DNA from 2 places in the Enterovibrio sp. QJM3NY_24 genome. Region 1 is predicted to be linked to the other one. Evidence: riboswitches for the same ligand, from Rfam matches in the RefSeq annotation. Region 1 holds a riboswitch; the other holds the start of a gene.
What was found. Region 1 has a riboswitch for lysine ahead of lysC (lysine-sensitive aspartokinase 3). Riboswitches for the same ligand answer to the same signal wherever they lie in the genome.
Positions count from the first base shown of each region.

Region 2: linked by a shared signal. The riboswitch ahead of AC3CIC_RS11005 (Na+/H+ antiporter NhaC family protein) and the one ahead of lysC (lysine-sensitive aspartokinase 3) in region 1 are both predicted to bind lysine.

Region 1 covers NZ_CM173519.1:3,286,012-3,290,439, forward strand. Annotated here, with positions in the region: gene AC3CIC_RS14680 (Wzy polymerase domain-containing protein) at 1-1,041, shown strand, start outside; gene AC3CIC_RS14685 (pyridoxal-phosphate-dependent aminotransferase family protein) at 1,120-2,238, opposite strand; lysine riboswitch at 2,454-2,629, shown strand; gene lysC (lysine-sensitive aspartokinase 3) at 2,737-4,089, shown strand; partial or broken gene metH (methionine synthase) at 4,184-4,428, opposite strand, start outside.
Region 2 covers NZ_CM173519.1:2,507,072-2,511,499, reverse strand. Annotated here, with positions in the region: gene AC3CIC_RS11015 (lytic murein transglycosylase) at 1-475, shown strand, start outside; gene AC3CIC_RS11010 (H-NS family histone-like protein) at 709-1,107, opposite strand; lysine riboswitch at 1,452-1,633, shown strand; gene AC3CIC_RS11005 (Na+/H+ antiporter NhaC family protein) at 1,721-3,301, shown strand; gene AC3CIC_RS11000 (thymidine kinase) at 3,420-3,998, shown strand; gene AC3CIC_RS10995 (bifunctional molybdopterin-guanine dinucleotide biosynthesis adaptor protein MobB/molybdopterin molybdotransferase MoeA) at 4,122-4,428, opposite strand, start outside.

The DNA of each region.
Region 1 (4,428 bases):
ATCCTATTATTGGCAACACCAACAGTGACGTTATGCGCCCTTATGGCCTTACGCCAAGCATGGCTGGTTACCATTGCAGTGCTGATCATTATTCTCATCCAGCCATTCTTGTATCGCTTTTGTCGTAAGCTTCATCATGGCCTTTGGAACTGCGCCGTTTTTTTAGGTTTTTTGATCGCAGGTTATGCTGACTGGCTGCCGTCTGCCGCCTTGTTCTCTCCCCGCTTTTCAACGCAAGAGTTTTCCGTTGTCGAACAATCCTTAGCGCTGCTAAAAAGTGCACAATTTGAAGGGGTCGGCCTAGGCCAACAGTTCACTGCACAATTACTTTTCGGTGTTGAATCTCAGAATGTATTGCCAATGCCCACCCTTCACCCTAGTTGGTTAGTCAAATCGCTCACCGAAGGTGGACTTGCTCTTTGCGCAGGTATTGGGTTGCTCACTGCATTGGTGATTCGACGCCTAAATGATGCCCCTTGGGGGACACGTTTAATGCTAACGGCCATCATGTTGCCATCATTAATCGGCATTGTTGTAACGCCTTTTGTCAGTGTGAATCCGGCATTGGCTTTGCTATTTGTGGTCTTGCTCTATTGGATTGATAACCTGTCAGCTCGCTATCAACGCATTTCCGTACGCCCAATAAAAACCGTCAAACTGGTTGCCTCTTCAAGTTTGATTTTGGCATCCACCGTTGTGTTAAGTTCTGTGTATCTTGGTGAGCAGGCGCTGCATACCTATCAAATCAGTGATAGCAAACTGGCTCAATATCAGGCACACCCATGGTGGCGCAGTTTCTATCATGAAGAAGCTGGAAAACGTGCATTTCTTACCAGCGTAGAGCGCAGAGATATACGTGCGCAGGAGGCTTATTTACGCCAGCAAGTACAGCGACTAACGTTAAACCCGAACGCCGATGATTATCAGTCACTGATTGAGCTTGCAATGTTAACGGGCAACAAAGCGATGGCGAAACAGATAAAACAGGAAGCCAACTCATTGTTCCCTAACCGTTTATTTCAACCCTCGTTTTCTGAGTAACTATCCCGCGCGACCAAACACTGACAATAAAAAACGCCCCGAGAGGCGTTTTTTGTTAATTGATGATGGGGTCTATGACTAACCCAATACGTCCTTTAATGCTTTGGCGCACAGGGCAACATTTTCTTTTCTCGCGGTGTATCCCATCAAGCCAATACGCCATGCTTTGCCTGCTAATGCGCCGAGTCCTGCGCCTATCTCAAGGTTGTATTCATTGAGCAAACGGCTACGCACACTGGCATCATCAATACCATCAGGCACTGACACTGCATTTAGCTGTGGAAGACGATCGGCTTCATCGACAAGAAAGCGGATGCCCAACGATTCAAGTTCGGCTTTCAAAAACGCATGCATATCGCGATGACGCTGCCATGCATTTTCTAGCCCTTCTTGTTTGAGCATCAGCAGCGATTCATGGAGCGCATATAAGCTATTTACAGGTGCAGTGTGATGGTAACTGCGCTTACCTGTGCCACTCCAATATGCGAGCACCAGGCTCTGATCGAGGAACCAGCTTTGTACTTTCTCAGTGCGCTTTTGCATTTTCTCAACCGCGCGTGGAGAGAAGGTCACGGGCGATAGTCCTGGTACGCAAGACAGGCATTTTTGACTGCCGGAATACACCGCATCCAGTTGCCATTCATCCACCAGCAATGGCACACCGCCTAACGAAGTCACAGCGTCGACAATGGTCAAGCAATCATGCTCTCTCGCTAAAGCCGATAACGTTTTTGCGTCACTAAGCGCACCGGTAGAGGTTTCTGCATGCACAAATGCCAACAATGACGCCTGAGGGTTGTCACGCAATGCTTGTTCAACTTTGGCTGGGTCTACTGGCTTACCCCACTCATCGTCTACCATTACCGCCGTTGCACCGCAGCGTTCAACGTTTTCCCGCATACGGTCGCCAAACACGCCATTGCGGCAAACGATAACGGTATCGCCCGGCTCAATCAGGTTAACAAAGCACGTTTCCATGCCCGCGCTGCCGGGGGCAGAAACAGCAATGGTGAATGCGTTTTCAGTTTGGAATGCGTATTGAAGTAGCGCCTTGACCTCATCCATCATGCCGACAAAAAGTGGGTCTAAGTGACCAATCGTTGGCTGGGACAAAGCTTGCAATACCCGCGGTGATACGTCTGAAGGGTCAGGGCCCATCAAGGTACGTTGCGGCGGAATAAATCGGGATATTGTCATTGTCGGCTCTCCATAAGCATCCATTCGTTTACTTACCCTATCACCGGAACTGCATTTGCCAAACCCCCGTCCACGCATAAACCCAAGCTTCGTCATGCTTCATTTGATCGACTGAATCGAAAAGAGATGCAAGTTGATGCAATCGGTAATTGACAAAAACGTCACAAAACATTATCAATAGAGAGCAATTTTTGCGCAGTGCATTTTTGCCACGCAAAAGCAGAAGAGGCGCGTCTATCAGGCAGTCTGTTTGCGGAGCCCCAACTCCAAAGCAAACCGATCAGGGGATAAGACGCCGAGACAAAACCAAACCTTGGGGGTTGGATTGTCGGTCTTGAGGGTTGAATCCTTCGGATTGTCATCTCTAATGAGATGGAGCGCTTCTGGAGAAATATCCTTTCTTCCGTACCCGCCCTCTTACTGCCATACAATTTTTACTATTTTAAGTTTCAAATATTTTGGGATAACTCCATTCGCAATCAAGGGAGATAAAGGGAAGTGAACGCATTAAATGTCGCAAAATTTGGCGGCACGAGTGTCGCCGACTACGCTGCTATGTCAAACAGCGCATCGGTGATCAAAGGGAATTCAGACACTCGACTGGTAGTGATTAGCGCTTGTTCTGGCGTGACAAATTTACTGGTTGAATTGGCAAATGGTGTTGCCGATGCAAAAAAACAACAAGATGTGTTGGCCAAAATTGCCGATATTCACTTCAGCATTTTGGAACACTTGCCTGCGAACGCAGCGGTGGACATTGCCATCAATGACGTTCTTGATGAAGTTGCGACTTTCGCAACTGCCGCTGCTACGTCCCCTTCTGACCGTTTAACGGATAGCCTGGTTGCATGCGGCGAATTAATGTCTACGCATATTTTCACGCACCTGTTAAATGCCCAAGGCATTGATGCTGAACGCGTCGACGTACGCCAAATATTAAAAACAGACAATGTCTTTGGCAATGCAACCCCAGATTTGGTTGAAACTGCCTTTCATGCTCAAGGAGTTCTTCGCCCGCTGTGTGATGCAAAGGTCGCGGTAACCCAAGGTTTCATTGGCGCGGACAATGACGGCAATACCACCACCCTAGGCCGTGGTGGTTCAGATTATAGCGCCGCGTTGCTGGCAGAAGCCGTGCAAGCAACCTCGCTGGAAATCTGGACGGATGTGCCAGGTATCTACAGTACCGATCCTCGTATTGCGCCTGCAGCCAGCCCCATTGATGAAATCAGCTTCAGTGAAGCGTCTGAGATGGCCAATTTTGGTGCGAAAATCTTGCACCCATCCACCTTAGTACCCGCAATGCGCCACGATATACCGGTGTTTGTTGGCTCATCAAAAGCGCCTGAGCAAGGTGGAACTTGGATTCGCGATACCGCGAAACAATCTCCTCTGTTTCGCGCACTGGCACTGCGTTGCAACCAAACCATGGTGACGCTCACTAGCCTGAATATGTTCCACGCTTACGGTTTTCTTGCCGAGGTCTTCAACATTCTGGCCAAGCACAAGGTCTCCGTGGATCTCATCACCACTTCTGAAGTCAGTGTTTCTTTGACTCTTGATCAGACCAACACCCGTGGCGGGGCGCCCACCTTACCGGACGGTGCAGAAAAAGAGTTAGCAAAACTGTGTAAGGTCACCGTGGAGCAAGATATGTGCTTAGTTGCTTTGATTGGTAACCATATGGGCGAGTCACGCGGCGCAGCTGCCAAAATTTTCGGAACACTCGAAGACTATAATCTGCGTATGATTTGCTATGGTGCCAGCAGCCATAATCTGTGTTTTTTGACGAGCACAAACGAATCAAAAGACGTAGTAAGAGCACTTCATAAGGAACTGTTTGAAGGCTAATCCATCGGCATACTCTTTCAACTCAAATCTTAGAAAACAAAAAAAGGGCGCTCAATTTGAACGCCCCTTTTTGTCACTCAATGATTTATGCGACTTACCCGTTAAGGTTAGGACCTAGCCATTTTTCAGCTTCGATCAGATCCCACCCTTTGCGATCTGCGTAGCTATCACGTTGATCTTCTTGGATCTGCGCGACAGCAAAATAACGCGATTCTGGGTGTGAGAAGTACCAGCCTGATACCGCGGCTCCTGGCCACATTGCATAACTTTCCGTTAATACCATGCCCGTGTTTGCTTCAGCATTCAGCAACGACCAAATTGCACCTTTCTCTGTATGCT
Region 2 (4,428 bases), 780 kb from region 1:
TGCACCAAGCAACATGAAAGGTTCATGGGCGGGTGCCATGGGGCAATGCCAGTTTATGCCTAGCTCTTTTGTTGCATTTGCTGCTGATGGCAACAATGACGGAAAAAAAGATATATGGACGTCAAAGCCTGACGTATTTGCTTCATCTGCGAATTATTTAAAAAATGCAGGTTGGGATAGCGAATACACTTGGGGACGTCAGGTAAAAGTGCCAGTAGGCATTGAGAAAGAATTGTCAGGATTAGGTCAAGATAAAGCTAAAACATTAGCAGAATGGCAAGCGTTAGGTATACGTCGTATGAATAACACCTCGTTGCCTGATGTCGATATTAACGCCTGGTTGATTCAGCCTGATGACGAATATGGACGAAGCTATTTGGTTTATGGAAATTACCAAAGCTTGATGAAATGGAACCGTTCGCACTATTTTGCAATTGCCGTAAGCCACTTGGCCGATAGGATTAAGTCTGGCTAGCTGATTAGATTAGCCTGCAATGATATGCGTTAATTACCTTAAAGTTATCTGTGGTATTTTTATTGATGGTCGCATGATAAATGCGACCATCACGCGAGCATAGGGCAACGAATTAATCACTATTGCAATCGTATCCAGACCATTAGGGTTGGGATAAAAAAAGGGGCGAAAGCCCCTTTTTTTTGTACAGCCTGACGCTATTTCGCCACAAACCGATGACAATTAATGCGCAATTACAGCAGGAAGTCTTCGATCTTCTTGCCGCTTTCAAGTGCTTCTTTTATTGTTTTTGGCGTACGACCTTGGCCAGTCCACGTTTTTTCTGAACCGTCTACGTCAATGTACTTATATTTTGCTGGACGAGCAGCACGCTTAGATTTTGGTTTAGCACCACCAAGAGTCGCCAGCAATTCTTCTGGGTCAATACCGTCTTTGATCAACATCTCACGATATTTCTCAAGTTTTTCTAGACGCTCTTTTTCTGCTTCATTAGCTTCTGCTTCTGATTCTTCACGCTCTGCAACGACAGCTTGCAGTTTTTCCAGAGCTTCTTGTAGTTGTTCCAGAGTAAGTTCACGCGCCACGGCACGAAGGCTGCGCAGATTTAACAATACTTTCAGTGCATCAGACATTATGCCTATCCTATTCTCTCGTTTATAATAATTAATTACCGTACTAAGAGTAGCAAGAATAATTAATTCTTTGCAATGTTTGCTTAATTAAATTCAGTAATATTAGATATCGAATTTAAGAAAAGTGCAAACTTAAATAAACCTTATTCGCTTTTTCCTGAAAAAAATCGGATGACTTATCCGTGGGGTGTACAATAAAGCCGTCATGCGTGTTTGACTTTGCATGCGTTGAGAGAGAAGAGATTGACGGTTGTAGGTGATTTGTAAATACCATGCACTTAATGTGTAAAATCATTTAGATGGTTATTGCAATGTCCTCGATGTCACATACAATACGCAGGCTTTATGCACGTAGAGGTGCGCTATTTATCAGTAACACATTTTAGGGTGATGCCGTTGAGAATGTGAGAAAGGAAATAGCGCCGAAGTAGGATTTTGCTTATCAAGCTAATCTGCTGGGGTTGTGCTCTAACAGACACAACACTGCCATAGTATTGGGATTTAACTATGGAGCGCTACTGTAGGGTTTAAGAATGTGTTTAACCATTGTTATTTATTAATTGGTTTCCATTTCTGCAGTAGATCTCCAACCTTACAGGTTGATATAGAGATCATGAACTTAATCGATTTTTCCGCGTCTTCTTTATCGGTATTGCCCGCGATTCTTGCGTTGGGCCTCGCCATTGTTACACGTCGTGTTTTGTTATCATTAGGGCTGGGTATTCTCTCCGGCGCATTGCTACTCAATGACTTTTCTTTGTCGGCGACCACGTATTATCTTACCGGGCTTGTAAAAGGCCTTTTTATTGATGATGGCAGCATTAATAGCTGGAACATGAGCATTGTGGCTTTCTTAGTCTTGCTGGGTTCCCTTACTGCACTTATCACACTTTCCGGTGGCACACGTGCATTTGCTGAATGGGCGCAAACTCGCATTAAAAGTAAGCGCGGTGCAAAACTTCTGGCAGCATTTCTAGGCGTATTCATTTTTGTTGATGACTATTTTAATAGCCTAGCGGTTGGCGCCATTAGTCGTCCTGTGACTGACCGTTTTCATGTGTCGCGTGCGAAACTCGCTTATATTCTCGATTCAACCGCCGCGCCAATGTGCGTGATCATGCCGGCTTCGAGTTGGGGTGCATATATCATTACGGTGGTTGGCGGCATTCTTGTTAGCCATGGCGTGACTGATTACAGCCCCCTCAGTGCATTCGTGCACATGATCCCAATGAATTTCTATGCCATTTTTGCTTTGCTAATGGTGTTTGCGGTTGCTTGGTTCCAGATGGATGTGGGCCCTATGCGTCGCTTTGAATACCAAGCATCGACGGGCAGTCGTTTAGGTGATGACGAAAATAGCGGTCCGTCATTAGATGACGAACTCGGTATTGAAGAAAGCGAAAAGGGCAGCGTGGCCGATTTAGTGGTGCCGATTGTCGTGCTTATCGTGGCGACCATGTCTTGGATGGTGTATTCGGGCGCTCAAGCGTTAGAAGCCAATGGTAAAGCTTTCTCTATTCTCGGTGCATTTGAAAACACCGATGTGGGCATGTCACTGTTGTACGGCAGTGCAATGGGTCTACTGTCAGCATTGATCACTGTATTCAAACAGCGTATTCCAGTACCTGAAGTTGGCCAAACCGTTTGGATTGGTGCCAAATCTATGTTCGGCGCTATCTTGATCTTGCTGTTTGCGTGGACGATAGGCAGCGTGATTGGTGATATGGCGACGGGTAAGTTTTTGTCGACCTTGATCCAAGGTAACTTGTCGCCACAACTTCTACCTGTATTGCTGTTCTTATTGTCTGCTGCAATGGCATTTTCAACCGGTACCTCATGGGGTACGTTTGGCATCATGCTGCCAATCGCAGGTGATCTTTCTGCCGCCACTGATATTGCGTTAATGCTGCCGATGTTGTCCGCTGTACTTGCTGGTGCCGTGTTCGGCGATCACTGCTCGCCAATTTCAGATACCACCATCTTGTCAGCAACCGGTGCACGTTGTGGACACATTGACCACGTTTCTACGCAGCTACCGTATGCGCTGGCTGTGGCGCTGGTGGCCGGTATCTCTTACTTGGTGCTGGGCTTCACGGATTCGCTGTCGATTTCGCTGTTGGCAGGCTTCTGTGCCTTTGCCCTTGTCTGTGTGTTCTTTGGTTGGTTATCACGCCGCCCAGGCAAACTGGCTTAATCTATTTTTCAATAACCTCCCTTCGGGGAGGTTTTTTTATGCCATTTCGCGGCCTGTAACGCTTTTACCCTTTCGCTTTTTTCGGTAGCATGCCTGCGTCTTTTTTCGGGAGAATCCAATGGCCCAGTTGTATTTCTATTACTCTGCAATGAATGCAGGTAAGTCGACAACGCTCTTGCAATCGTCGTTTAACTACCAAGAACGTGGAATGAACCCACTGATCTTTACGGCAGCAATTGATGATCGTTACGGTGTGGGCAAAGTGAGTTCTCGTATTGGGCTTCAAGCGGAAGCACAATTGTATTCCCCAAATGATGATATCTTTGCCGCTGTTAGCGATATTAACGTTAACAACAAAGTGGACTGTTTATTGGTTGATGAATGCCAGTTCTTGACCAAAGAGCAGGTTTATCAAATCACCGAAGTGGTTGATAAGTTGAATATCCCGGCGCTTTGCTATGGTCTTCGTACCGATTTTCGCGGTGAGTTGTTTGCTGGTGCACAATACCTATTGGCGTGGGCAGACAAATTGGTTGAGTTGAAAACTATTTGCCATTGCGGACGTAAGGCTAACATGGTGATCCGCACTGATGCCGACGGCAATGCAATTGCAGATGGCGATCAGGTTGTGATTGGCGGCAACGACAGATACGAGTCGGTATGTCGAGTGCACTACAAAGAAGCGCTTGGAAAATAGCGTATTCTTAGAAAAATATGAAACATAAAAAAAGCGGCTGATGAACAGGCCGCTTTTTTGTTTTTCCTTCTGACTTATCCACGATTATTCGGTGAAATACTCCGCTACAGAGCGTGTGCTGGTTTACAGCCGAGAAGCGAGGGGAATCACCGTGACTCTGTCTCCGACTTCAGCACATTCAACTTCGGGTGACACTTCAATCAAGCAGTTCGCCTCGCTCATTGAGCGTAGAATACCCGAGCCTTGTGAGCCGGTTGAACGCACTTCCATTTGCCCATTGGCGCCAAAGCTGTAAATCCCACGGGTATATTCGCTTCGACCTAAACGAGAGCGAATGCGCTCTTGGCAGATGGCGGTCAAGCGTTCAGGTTGCCAGAATTGATCGCCCTGCATTTTGCGGATGGCGGGTTCGACAAACTGCAAGAAGGTG